2 regions of the Micrococcus lylae genome follow, and region 2 is predicted to be linked to the other one. Evidence: riboswitches for the same ligand, from Rfam matches in the RefSeq annotation. Region 2 holds a riboswitch; the other holds the start of a gene.

Region 1 (5,214 bases), on a different contig from region 2:
CCAGCAGCTGCGGGTCCTGCTGCGGGCGCTCGGCGGTGCCGGTGTTGAAGGTGCGGCGGCGCCGGCGCAGCAGGTCCACGCCCTCGGCGAGCGCGGCCCGGGCGACGCCCACCTGCAGCGCCAGCAGGGATGCCTCCTCCAGCACCGGGACCGGGCCGTGGGGGCGCGGGATCTCCAGCAGGTCCTCGGCGGCGGCGCCGTCCAGCAGCACCGAGCCGGTGGCGGTCATGCGCTGGCCGAAGCCGTCCCAGTCGTCCTTGATGCGCACCCGTGGCTGGCGGACGCGGACCACGGCCACGGCACGCTCGGGCTCCCGGACCACGCCGCCGGCGCGCTTGGAGTTGCGGCGGGACACCAGGTCCGCACCCTCCATGCCGACCGTGACGATGGTCCACGTGGCGAAGGCGGTGCCCGTGGCGTAGTACTTCTCACCCGTGACCACCCAGGTGCCGCCCTCGTCCTTCGTGGCGGTGGTGGCGGCCTTCCCCGGGGCGGCGCCGGAGCGCTCGGCGAGCGCGGAGCCGCCCCACTCTCCGGAGGCCAGGTGCCTGAGCCAGCGGCGTCGGATCTTCTCAGGCTGGTCGTCCACCGCGGCCACGAACACCAGGTGCGAGCGCCACAGATGGGCGGTGTTCACGTCCTGGGCGGCCAGGTCCATGAGCAGGCGCAGCACGTCCTCGTGCCCGGCCCCCTCGCCGCCGGCCTCCGCGGGGACGGAGACCATCCCGAGCCCGGCCTCCCGCAGCTGCTGCTGCACCGCGAACGGCAGGTGCCGGCCGGCCTCACGCGCCCGGTCGCCCTTCCCCACCGCGGCGAAGAGGTCGGTGAAGCGGTCGGCGAGGTCGGTGTAGGTGCTGCTCATGGCATCCATGCTGACACGACGACGGCCGCTCGGGCTGGGTGCGCACCGTGCGTCTCACGGTGCGCACCGAAAGCCCCTCCCCTCGATCCGTTCCGGAGCGCTTCGGGCGTGCTCCGGAACGGATCGAGCCCCCGGATTCGCGGGTCCCCGAGAAGACAGCGCCCTCGATCCGAAAGAGAGTACGCGGCGCGGTCTCCGCTTCGGATCGAAGGTGCTGGGGTCGAGGGCTCTTACCCGGGTGTGGGTGGAGAACAGGGACGCGGTGGCGTAGCCCTTGCGCCCGGTGAGGACCGCGCCGCCGCCCGGACGGGGCTCGAGCCGGGTGTTGAGGGTGCCCAGTGCGTTGCCCGAGGTCTCCGTGGATGCGTTGCCCACGGTGGCTCCCTCGAGGATCAACCGGTACCAGCGCTCCTGCTGGGCGGACGATTTGTGGCGCAGGGACTCCAGGAACCCGTAGTGGGAGCGGTACTGGTGGGCCACGTTCGAGTCGGCGGCCGCCAGCTCCACCAGCAGGGCGGTCAGCGTCCGCACGCTCACCTCCGGTCCCCCGTGGGAGCGGGGAACGCGCAGGGTGGCGAAGCCGGCGGCGTTGAGCTCGCGGATCTGCTCGTACGGCAGGGTGCGGTTCACGTCCCGCTCGGCGGCGCCGGCGGCGATGCGCTCGAAGATCGGGGCGAACCGCTGCCGCAGTCGAGCGAGGTCGTCGGTGTCCGGGACGTCCGGGGTGACGGCCAGCGGCGGACGGGTGGGGACCGCGTTCACGGTCGGGTCGTGGGGTGCGGTGAGGGGCGCGGACATGCGCGGGCTCCTTTCCATCGGTCCCGGCGGTAGCACCGTCCCGACCCTGCCGGGCAGGGATGAGGGGGTTGCTGCGGCGTCGTCGATCCGGATCTCTCGGCCGCTCTGGATGGGTCGGCCACAGCACAGCACGGCCCCGCCCGGCCACGGAAGGCAGCCGCCTCACGTCCGTCATGGACACCCTCGCCGGACGGGCGTCGCCCGTCGGCGCCGCCCAGATGACCTGGCGCAACGCGTCCACGCCCACCAGCCGGACCGGCACCGCGTCTGCGGCACACCGCGGGCCTACCGTGGATGCGCACACCATCCGGAGCGGCACCAGAGACCTGGCTCTTCGACGCCGCAGCAACCCGGGTCCGCCGCCTCCCCGCGGGCTGCGGGTGCTCCCGCCAGGACCGATGGAAGGAGACACCCCATGCCCGTGTCCGCAGCCGGCACCGCCGCGGCCGTCGCCGAGACGGCCCTCCCCGCGCCGGATCCCGTCCGCGGCCCGAACGACGGCGTCCCCGCCGCCGCCCTGGCCACGCTGCCCGGTCCGCTGCCGCAGTCCCTGGTGGACGCAGCGGACCCGGACGTCCACCCGGGACGGCCCGCGGGACGGGCCCATGGAGGTCGGGGCGACGGCGCCGTCGTCGCCGAATCCGACCGACTCGCCCTCTGGGAGGCGGTGGGCCGCCGGCTGACCTGGGACACGGACTTCACCCAGGTGACGGACACGGTCCCCACGGACGCGGCCGCCGGGGCCGCCCCGCAGATCCGCTGGTACGCGGACGGGCGGCTCAACGTGGCGTACAACTGCGTGGACCGGCACGTGGAGGCCGGGCGTGGGGAGAAGGTGGCGCTGTACTTCGAGGGCGAGCCCGGGGACCGCCGGGCGGTGACCTACGCGCAGCTGCAGCGCGAGGTCGCCCAGGCCGCGAACGCCCTCGAGGAGCTGGGCATCGAGGCGGGCGACCGCGTCGTCGTGTACCTGCCCGTGCTCGTGGAGACGATCGTCATCACGCTGGCGTGCGCGCGGATCGGCGCCGTGCACTCGCTCGTGTTCGGCGGGTTCTCGGCGGAGGCGCTGCGGTTCCGCGTCGAGGACACCGGGGCGAAGCTGCTGGTCACCACGGACGGCCAGTTCCGCCGGGGCACGGCCGTGCCGGTGAAGGCCAACGCGGACGAGGCCGTGTCCGGGGACAACGCGATCGAGCACGTCCTCGTCCTGGACCGCACCGGCCACCGGGACATCCCGTGGACCGAGGGCCGGGACCTGTGGTGGCACGACGTCGTGGACCGCCAGCCGGACGTCCACACCCGGCGCGCCTTCGACGCGGAGCACCCGCTGTTCATCATGTACACCTCCGGCACCACGGGGCAGCCGAAGGGGCTCGTGCACACCTCCGGCGGGTACCTCGCCGCGGCCTCGTGGACGCACGACTTCCTGTTCTCCCACCCGGACCCGGCACGGCGCGACGACGACGTCCACTGGTGCACCGCGGACCTGGCCTGGGTCACCGCCCACACCTATGAGATCTACGGGCCGCTGAGCAACGGCGTCACCCAGGTCATCTACGAGGGCGTGCCGAACGCCCCGCACCCGGGCCGGCACTTCGAGGTCATCCAGCGCTACGGGGTGACCAGCTACTACACGGCTCCCACACTGATCCGATCGCTGATGGGCTGGCACCCGGACGGCGTGCCCGCGGAGTACGACCTGTCCTCGATCCGCCTGATCGGCACCGTCGGCGAGGCGGTGAACCCGGAGGCCTGGGTGTGGGCGCGCACGCAGATCGGCCGGGACGCGCTGGACCGGCTGGACGGTCAGGCCGCCGCGGCGGGTAGGGCGCCGGTGCCCCGCGACGGCGCCGTGGGCGTGCCGATGGTGGACACCTGGTGGCAGTCCGAGACCGGCTCCACCGTGCTCTCCCCGCGCCCGACCGACACCGTCTTCAAGCCCGGCTGCGGATCCCGCCCGCTGCCGGGTGTGGACGTGGACGTGGTGGACGACGACGGCACCTCAGTCGGCGCCCACCTGCAGGGGAAGATCGTGGTCACCCGGACCTCCCCGTCCATGGCCCGCACCGTGTGGGGGAACCCGCAGCGGTTCTACGACTCCTACTGGGCCGACTACGCGCGGCAGGGCTGGTTCCTCGCCGGGGACGGCGCCAAGCGGGACGATGACTCGGACGTGTGGATCCTCGGGCGCATCGACGACGTCATCAACGTCTCCGGTCACCGACTGTCCACCATCGAGATCGAGTCGGCGCTGGTGGCACACCCGGAGGTGATCGAGGCCGGGGTGTGCCCGGTCCCGGATCCGAAGACCGGGCATGCGGCGGTGGCCTTCGTGGTGGCGCACGAGCGGTTCGCCGTGGCCGGCCGCCCGGAGGAGACCGCGGAGCAGGCCGAGCAGCTGCGGCGGCACGTGGCGCGGGTGATCGGCCCGGTGGCGAAGCCGGCGCACGTGGTGTTCGTGCCGGACGTGCCGAAGACCCGGTCCGGCAAGATCATGCGGAGACTGCTCACGCAGCTGTTCACCGGTGACGCCCTCGGGGACACCACGAGCCTGCAGAACGAGCCGTGCGTGGCGGAGATCGAGAAGGCGGTCGCCGCCCGCCGGTGAGGTTCTGACGACCTCCGCCCCCGACGTTTTCGCTCGCGAAACGGGAGGCGTCGCCTCCCGTTTCGCGAGCGAAAACGAGTGGGGAGTCCGGCGGGGAACCGGCGGCAGGCGCCGGAAACAACCGGGCTCCCCTCACGAGTGGATGTCAGGGGTTCATGAGATCGGACTGGTCGACGACCTCGTCCTCTGCTGGCGCCTCCGGAGCCTCCACCTCGTTCCAGTCGGTGAACGTCACGACGGCTTCCTGGCCGCCGTCCTCGGTCTTCGTGCCCTCCACCCGGAACAGCGTGTTGTCATCACGGTCCACGTAGTAGACGTCCCCGGCGTCCTCGCTCTCAAGGAGATCCTCAGGGATCACGTACTTGTCGTACTTCTCACCGTCGATCTCGACCTCTTCGGCCTCGATGTCGTGGCCGTCGAAGTGATCGCTCTTCGGCATGTCCTCCACCATCTGGTCCACCAAGGAGGACATCGCGAACTCGCCCATGCCCTCGGCCTCCGAGGCGGACATCTTGAGCCACTTGTCGCCGAGCATCTCGGTGAAGGCATTGTCCTCGCCGTCGGACTTCACCTTCAGGTACGCATCCCCGTCCAGCCTCATGACCTCCATGTTCACGGGGTCTCCGCCCATGGGGATGTTCATGGTGCCCTTCATGTGGGAGTCGTCCGTGGCGCCGGCCAGGTCGACGGTGCCCGTGCTGTCGTCCTCCTCACCGGTGGCCTCCATGTTGATACGCAGGCTCTCGGCCTCCTCGAAGTTCTTGCGAACCTCCGGCCAGGCCTCATCCAGGGTGGGCGCGGAGCCGCAGGCGGTGAGCAGCAGGCTACCGGCGGCGAACATGCCGGCGGCGATGGACACACGGTTCTTCATGGTTGGTCCCCTCGTCAATGATCGTGGAGGAAGGCCGGACGCCCGCCTCCGAACTCTATGTTCCCCCATAGAATC
Region 2 (5,214 bases):
CCCCGGACTGGGCAACGCGGCGATGGGCGTCGTCTTCGTGCTGTTCTACCTGCGCTGGCGCCGCGTCATGCCGCTGGTCGTCGCCCACCTGCTGCTGGACGTCACCGGGTTCGTCGCCGCCCCGCTGCTGGCCCAGCTGGGCTGGTTCGGCACCTGACCGTCCCCGCCCGAGGCCCGGTCCGATGCCCTGTCCAACGTCCGGTCCGTCCCCGTCCGATGCCAACTGGTGAGGACACACCTGCGAACTGGTGAGGACACACCTGCCAACTGGTGAGGACTCACCCTCATCGCCCGCGCAGGAGGGGTGCCAGACGGTGTGTCCTCACCAGTAGACAAGTAGGCCAGCAGACCAGTAGGCGAAGAGCGTCGGGGGCCGTCGGGAAGAGCGCCGGGGTGGCCGTCAGGAAGAGCGCCGGGGTGGCCGTCAGGAAGAGCGCCGGGGGCCGTCGGGAACAGCGCCGGGGGAGGCCGTCAGGAAGAGCGCCGGGGAGGCCGTCAGGAAGAGCGCCGGGGGTGAGGGCGGCCGTTAGAGGGTGACGGTGCCCCGGGGGGTCTCGAACCGTACGGTCAGCAGGCCGGGGGTGCCCGAGGGCGCGGCGTACTCGATGGTGAGGTCCTCGACCTTCTGGGACGGATCGTCCAGGCCCAGCCAGGAGCGGACACGCTCGCGGGAGCCGGCCAGGGTGAGCGAGGAGATCGAGGCCTGCGCCGGGGCCGCCAGGGAGGGGTGGAGGTCCTCGGTGCCCTCGTCCCAGCAGACCAGGTACGGGACCTGCGGGTCCGCGATCAGGCCCTTGATGCCGATCTGCTTCCAGGTCAGCTCGCGGCCGTCCGGGAACTTGCGGTTGCCGGGCACGGCGGAGCGGCCGAGGCGCTCTTCGAAGGCGGAGAGGTCGTCTGTGGCCACGACCCAGCCCATCCAGCCGCCGCCCTGCTCGGAGCGGGAGCGCACGGCCTGGCCGAACGGGGCGTTCGCCGCCGCCGGGTGGTCCAGGACCTCCACGACCTCCAGGTACTGGCCGTGGGCCATGGGGAACAGGGCGTTGCGGGTGCCGAACCGAGGGTGCACGCCGCCCTTCACGCGCTCCACGCCGAGGGCGTCGGAAACCCGTTCCACGGTGGCGTCGAGGCCCTCGGGGCCGGCGGCGTAGGACACATGGTCCAGGCGGATGGTGCTCACGAAGATCGTCCTCTCGTCGGCCCAGGGGATGTCAGCCGGGCTGTCGTGAGGCTCAGGCTAGCCCTGTGTGACGAAGGACATGAAATCGTGACGAGCCGGTGTGCGGTCGGTGTGTCCCCGATGCCACACTGGCGTCACGGTCACGAGAGCCAGCACCAGTGCCCCGGCATTCTGGCCGGCAACCCTCCCCACCGCGGCGGGGTGCCCCGGGTGACGACCAGGCCGGCCCCAGACCGGGGCCCGGCAAGCGCGGTCGTGTCATGCGCCCGCTCCCGCACGGGCGTGCCAGAGCCCCGGACCTGCTCAAGGTCCACGGCAGTCCGAGGTGCGGGGGCATGGCCGACCCTGACAGCCCCAGGAGTCCGCCATGACCACCCAGAACAGCGCCCCTGAGACGAGCGCCTCCGCGAACGCCGAGACCCCCGCCGCCGAGGCCTGGGGCTTCGAGACCCGTCAGATCCACGCCGGCGCCGAGCAGCCCCACGCCCACGGCGCCACCGCTCTGCCGATCGTGCAGACCACGTCCTTCGACTTCCCCAGCTCCCAGGTGGCCGCGGACCGCTTCGCGCTGGCGGACCTGGACCCGCTGTACACGCGGATCGGCAACCCCACCCAGCAGGCGGTGGAGGAGAAGATCGCCGCGCTCGAGGGCGGCGTGGGTGCGCTGCTGCTGTCCTCCGGGCAGTCAGCCACCACGTTCGCGATCCTCAACGTCGCCGGCGCCGGGGACCACGTGGTGGTCTCCACCTCGCTCTACGGCGGCACACAGAACCTCTTCAAGCACACCCTGGCCAAGGTCGGGGTCCGGACCACCTTCGTGCAGGACCCGGACGACCTGGAACAGTGGCGGGCCGCCGTCCGCCCGGAGACCAAGGCGTTCTTCGGCGAGTCCCTCGGCAACCCGCGCGGGGATGTGCTGGACGTCGCCGGAGTCGCCGCCGTAGCCCACGAGGCCGGTGTCCCGCTGATCGTGGACAACACCCTGGCCTCGCCGTACCTGTTCCGGCCGATCGAGCACGGTGCGGACGTGGTCACCCACTCGGCCACCAAGTACCTCGGCGGCCACGCCGCGGCCATGGCCGGCGTGATCGTGGACGCCGGCACCTTCGACTACGGCAGGTACCCCGAGCGCTTCGGAGGCTTCACCGAGCCGGACGAGTCCTACCACGGCCTCGTCTACGCTCGGGACCTCGGTGCCGACGGCGCCTTCGGCGTGAACCTCTCCTACATCCTCAAGGCCCGCGTGCAGCTGCTCCGTGACTACGGATCGGCGATCTCCCCGTTCAACGCCTTCCTGGTGAACCTCGGCCTGGAGACCCTGTCCCTGCGCATGGAGCGCCACGTGGCCAACGCCCGCCGGGTCGTCGAGTACCTGGACGGCCACGGGCAGGTGGAGGCCGTGGTCCATCCCGAGCACGCCTCGAGCCGGTGGAACGCCCGTGCGAAGGAGCTGTTCCCGCGCGGCGCGGGTGCGATCGTCTCCTTCGAGATCGCCGGCGGCCGCGAGGCCGGCGCGGCCTTCGTGGACGCTTTGACCCTGCACCACCATGTGGCGAACGTGGGCGACGTCCGCTCGCTGGTGATCCACCCGGCCTCCACCACCCATTCCCAGCTCACCGAGGACGAACAGCGCGCCACCGGCGTCACCCCGGGCCTGGTCCGCCTCTCCGTGGGCCTGGAGTCGATCGAGGACATCCTCGCGGACCTTGAGACCGGCTTCGCCGCCGCCTCCGGCGCCGTGAGGCACGACGACGGCCCGGCCGCCTCCGCAGGGGAGGCCCGGTGACCGCGGTGGACGTCAGGGGCACCCGCACCGATCTGCCCGCCGGCGGGTTCCACCGGCTCTGCGTCGGGCCGCTGGACACGGAGACCGGCGGCCACCTGCCGGCGGTGGAGCTCGCCTATGAGACGTGGGGCACGCTGAACGCCGAGGGCACCAACGCCGTGCTGGTCCTCCACGCCCTCACGGGAGACACCCACGTGGCCGCCCACCGCCAGGACCCGAGGACCGGCTGGTGGGATGAGCTCGTCGGTCCCGGCCGCGCCGTGGACACGGACCGCTGGTTCGTGGTGGCGCCGAACATGGTGGGCGGCTGCTCCGGTTCCACCGGCCCGGCGAGCCCGGCCCCGGACGGACGTCCGTGGGGCTCGCGGTTCCCGTTCATCACCCTGCGCGATGCGGTGGAGGCGGAGGCACGGCTGGCCGACCACCTCGGCATCGCCCGCTGGCATGCCGCGATCGGCGGGTCGATGGGCGGCGCCCGGGCCCTGGAGTGGGCCGTGAGCAGGCCGGACCGTGTGGCGGGCGTGGGGGTGCTGGCGTCGACCGCGCACTCGAGTGCCGAGCAGATCGCCTTCGCCCAGTCCCAGGCACAGGCCATCCGCCTCGACCCGCAGTTCCGGGGCGGTGACTACTACGGAGGTCCGCAGCCCGAGGCCGGCCTCGGCATCGCCCGGCGCATCGCCCACATCACCTACCGCAGCGCCGAGGAGCTGGCCGTGAGGTTCGGGCGCCGCCACCAGGGCGAGGAGGATCCCTTCGGCACGGCGGCAGGAGAGCGTCTGGGCCGGTACCAGGTGGAGTCCTACCTGGACCATCAGGCCTCCAAGCTGGTCGGCCGGTTCGACGCGAACGCCTACCTGACCCTCACCGAGGCCCTCATGAGCCATGACGTCGGCCGTGGCCGCGGGGGCGTGGCCGAGGCGCTGCGGCGGTTCACAGGCCGGGCCTTCGTGGCCGCCGTGGAGTCGGACCGGCTCTACCTGCCCGCCGAGTCCCACGAACTGGCCGCGCTGCTGCCGGCCCGGCCGCAGGTGCACATGATCGACTCACCGCTCGGGCATGACGGCTTCCTCGTCGACTACGGGCAGGTCGCCGAGCAGCTCCGGCAGGACCTGGCCCTCTGAGCCGACGGCGGCCCGGACGCACCCCTTGTGCGTCCGGGCCGTCGTCGGGGCGGCGGGTTCTCAGCCCTCGTTGCGGCGGGTTCTCAGCCCTCGTTGTAGTCCGAGCCGTGCGGCATGTCCGCGCCGAACAGGGGAGCGGCGTCGGGGCGCTTGGCGCTGCGGCCGTCTCCGGAGGAGACGCCCTTGATGCGGCGGATGACCCACGGCACCAGGTGGGTGCGCGCCCACACGACGTCCTCGGCCCGCGCGTGGCGCCAGTTCCGCGGCGGCAGCGGCTTGGGCACGAACGGCTCCAGGTCGTGCTCCACGTTCAGCGTCTCCAGGACCATCGCCGCGATCGTGTGATGTCCGGTGGGGGAGAAGTGCAGGCGGTCCTCGGCCCACATCTCCGGGCGGGAGAGGATCTTCAGGGACCACATGTCCGGGACCAGGCAGTCGTGGCGGGCGGCGATGGTGCGGACGTTCTCGTTGTAGATGGCCACCTTGCCGCGGATGCGGCCGAGCACCGGGGTCTCCTTCACGTCCGTGGCATTGAAGAGGAGGATGGTGGCCCCGGAGGCGGACAGCCGCTCCACCGCGGTGTCCAGCCGGACGGCCACCTCGTCCGGGTCCGCCCGGCGCAGGATGTCATTGCCGCCGGCGCAGATGCTGACCAGGTCCGGCTGCAGCTCGAGGGCGGGGTCGATCTGGTCCGCCGCGATCTGGTCCAGGAGCTTGCCGCGCACTGCAAGGTTGGCGTAGGCGAAGCGATCGTCGTCCGGGGTGAGGCGGGCGAGTTCTTCGGCCACGCGGTCGGCCCAGCCGCGGTGGTAGCCCGGCTTCTCGGCCACCGGGTCGCCGATGCCCTCGGTGAACGAGTCGCCCAGGGCCACGTAGCGGCGCCACGGATGCGTGGTGGGCGAGGCGGCAGGGGAGGCGTCGTCGGGACGGGAGGCTGTGGAGGAGTCTGGGTGCGGAGTCGTCACAACAGTGCATTCTGGACCCCAAAGGGCATGTGGAACAAGGAATCGGAGCGGGATGCTCCACTTCGGTTGCTCCGCATACGCTGGACGCCATGACTTCCACCACCGAGTTCACCGTCCGCTGGTCCCGCCCTGAGGGGGAGCGCACCGATCACCTGCTGGTGA

The links. A riboswitch is a leader RNA that binds a small molecule or an ion and turns the genes downstream of it on or off. The one in region 2 is predicted to bind S-adenosylmethionine.
Region 1: linked by a shared signal. The riboswitch ahead of FM125_RS03775 (acyl-CoA dehydrogenase family protein) and the one ahead of FM125_RS10820 (O-acetylhomoserine aminocarboxypropyltransferase/cysteine synthase family protein) in region 2 are both predicted to bind S-adenosylmethionine.

Annotation. Positions count from the first base shown of each region.
Region 1 covers NZ_FUKP01000022.1:8,486-13,699, reverse strand. Annotated here, with positions in the region: gene FM125_RS03780 (acyl-CoA dehydrogenase family protein) at 1-862, opposite strand, end outside; gene FM125_RS03775 (acyl-CoA dehydrogenase family protein) at 917-1,660, opposite strand; SAM riboswitch class I at 1,672-1,776, opposite strand; gene FM125_RS03770 (AMP-binding protein) at 2,076-4,268, shown strand; gene FM125_RS03765 (hypothetical protein) at 4,414-5,139, opposite strand.
Region 2 covers NZ_FUKP01000067.1:184,333-189,546, forward strand. Annotated here, with positions in the region: gene FM125_RS10810 (CPBP family intramembrane glutamic endopeptidase) at 1-157, shown strand, start outside; gene FM125_RS10815 (VOC family protein) at 527-1,180, opposite strand; SAM riboswitch class IV at 1,319-1,436, shown strand; gene FM125_RS10820 (O-acetylhomoserine aminocarboxypropyltransferase/cysteine synthase family protein) at 1,548-2,966, shown strand; gene metX (homoserine O-acetyltransferase MetX) at 2,963-4,087, shown strand; gene FM125_RS10830 (SGNH/GDSL hydrolase family protein) at 4,171-5,052, opposite strand; gene FM125_RS10835 (alpha/beta hydrolase) at 5,142-5,214, shown strand, end outside.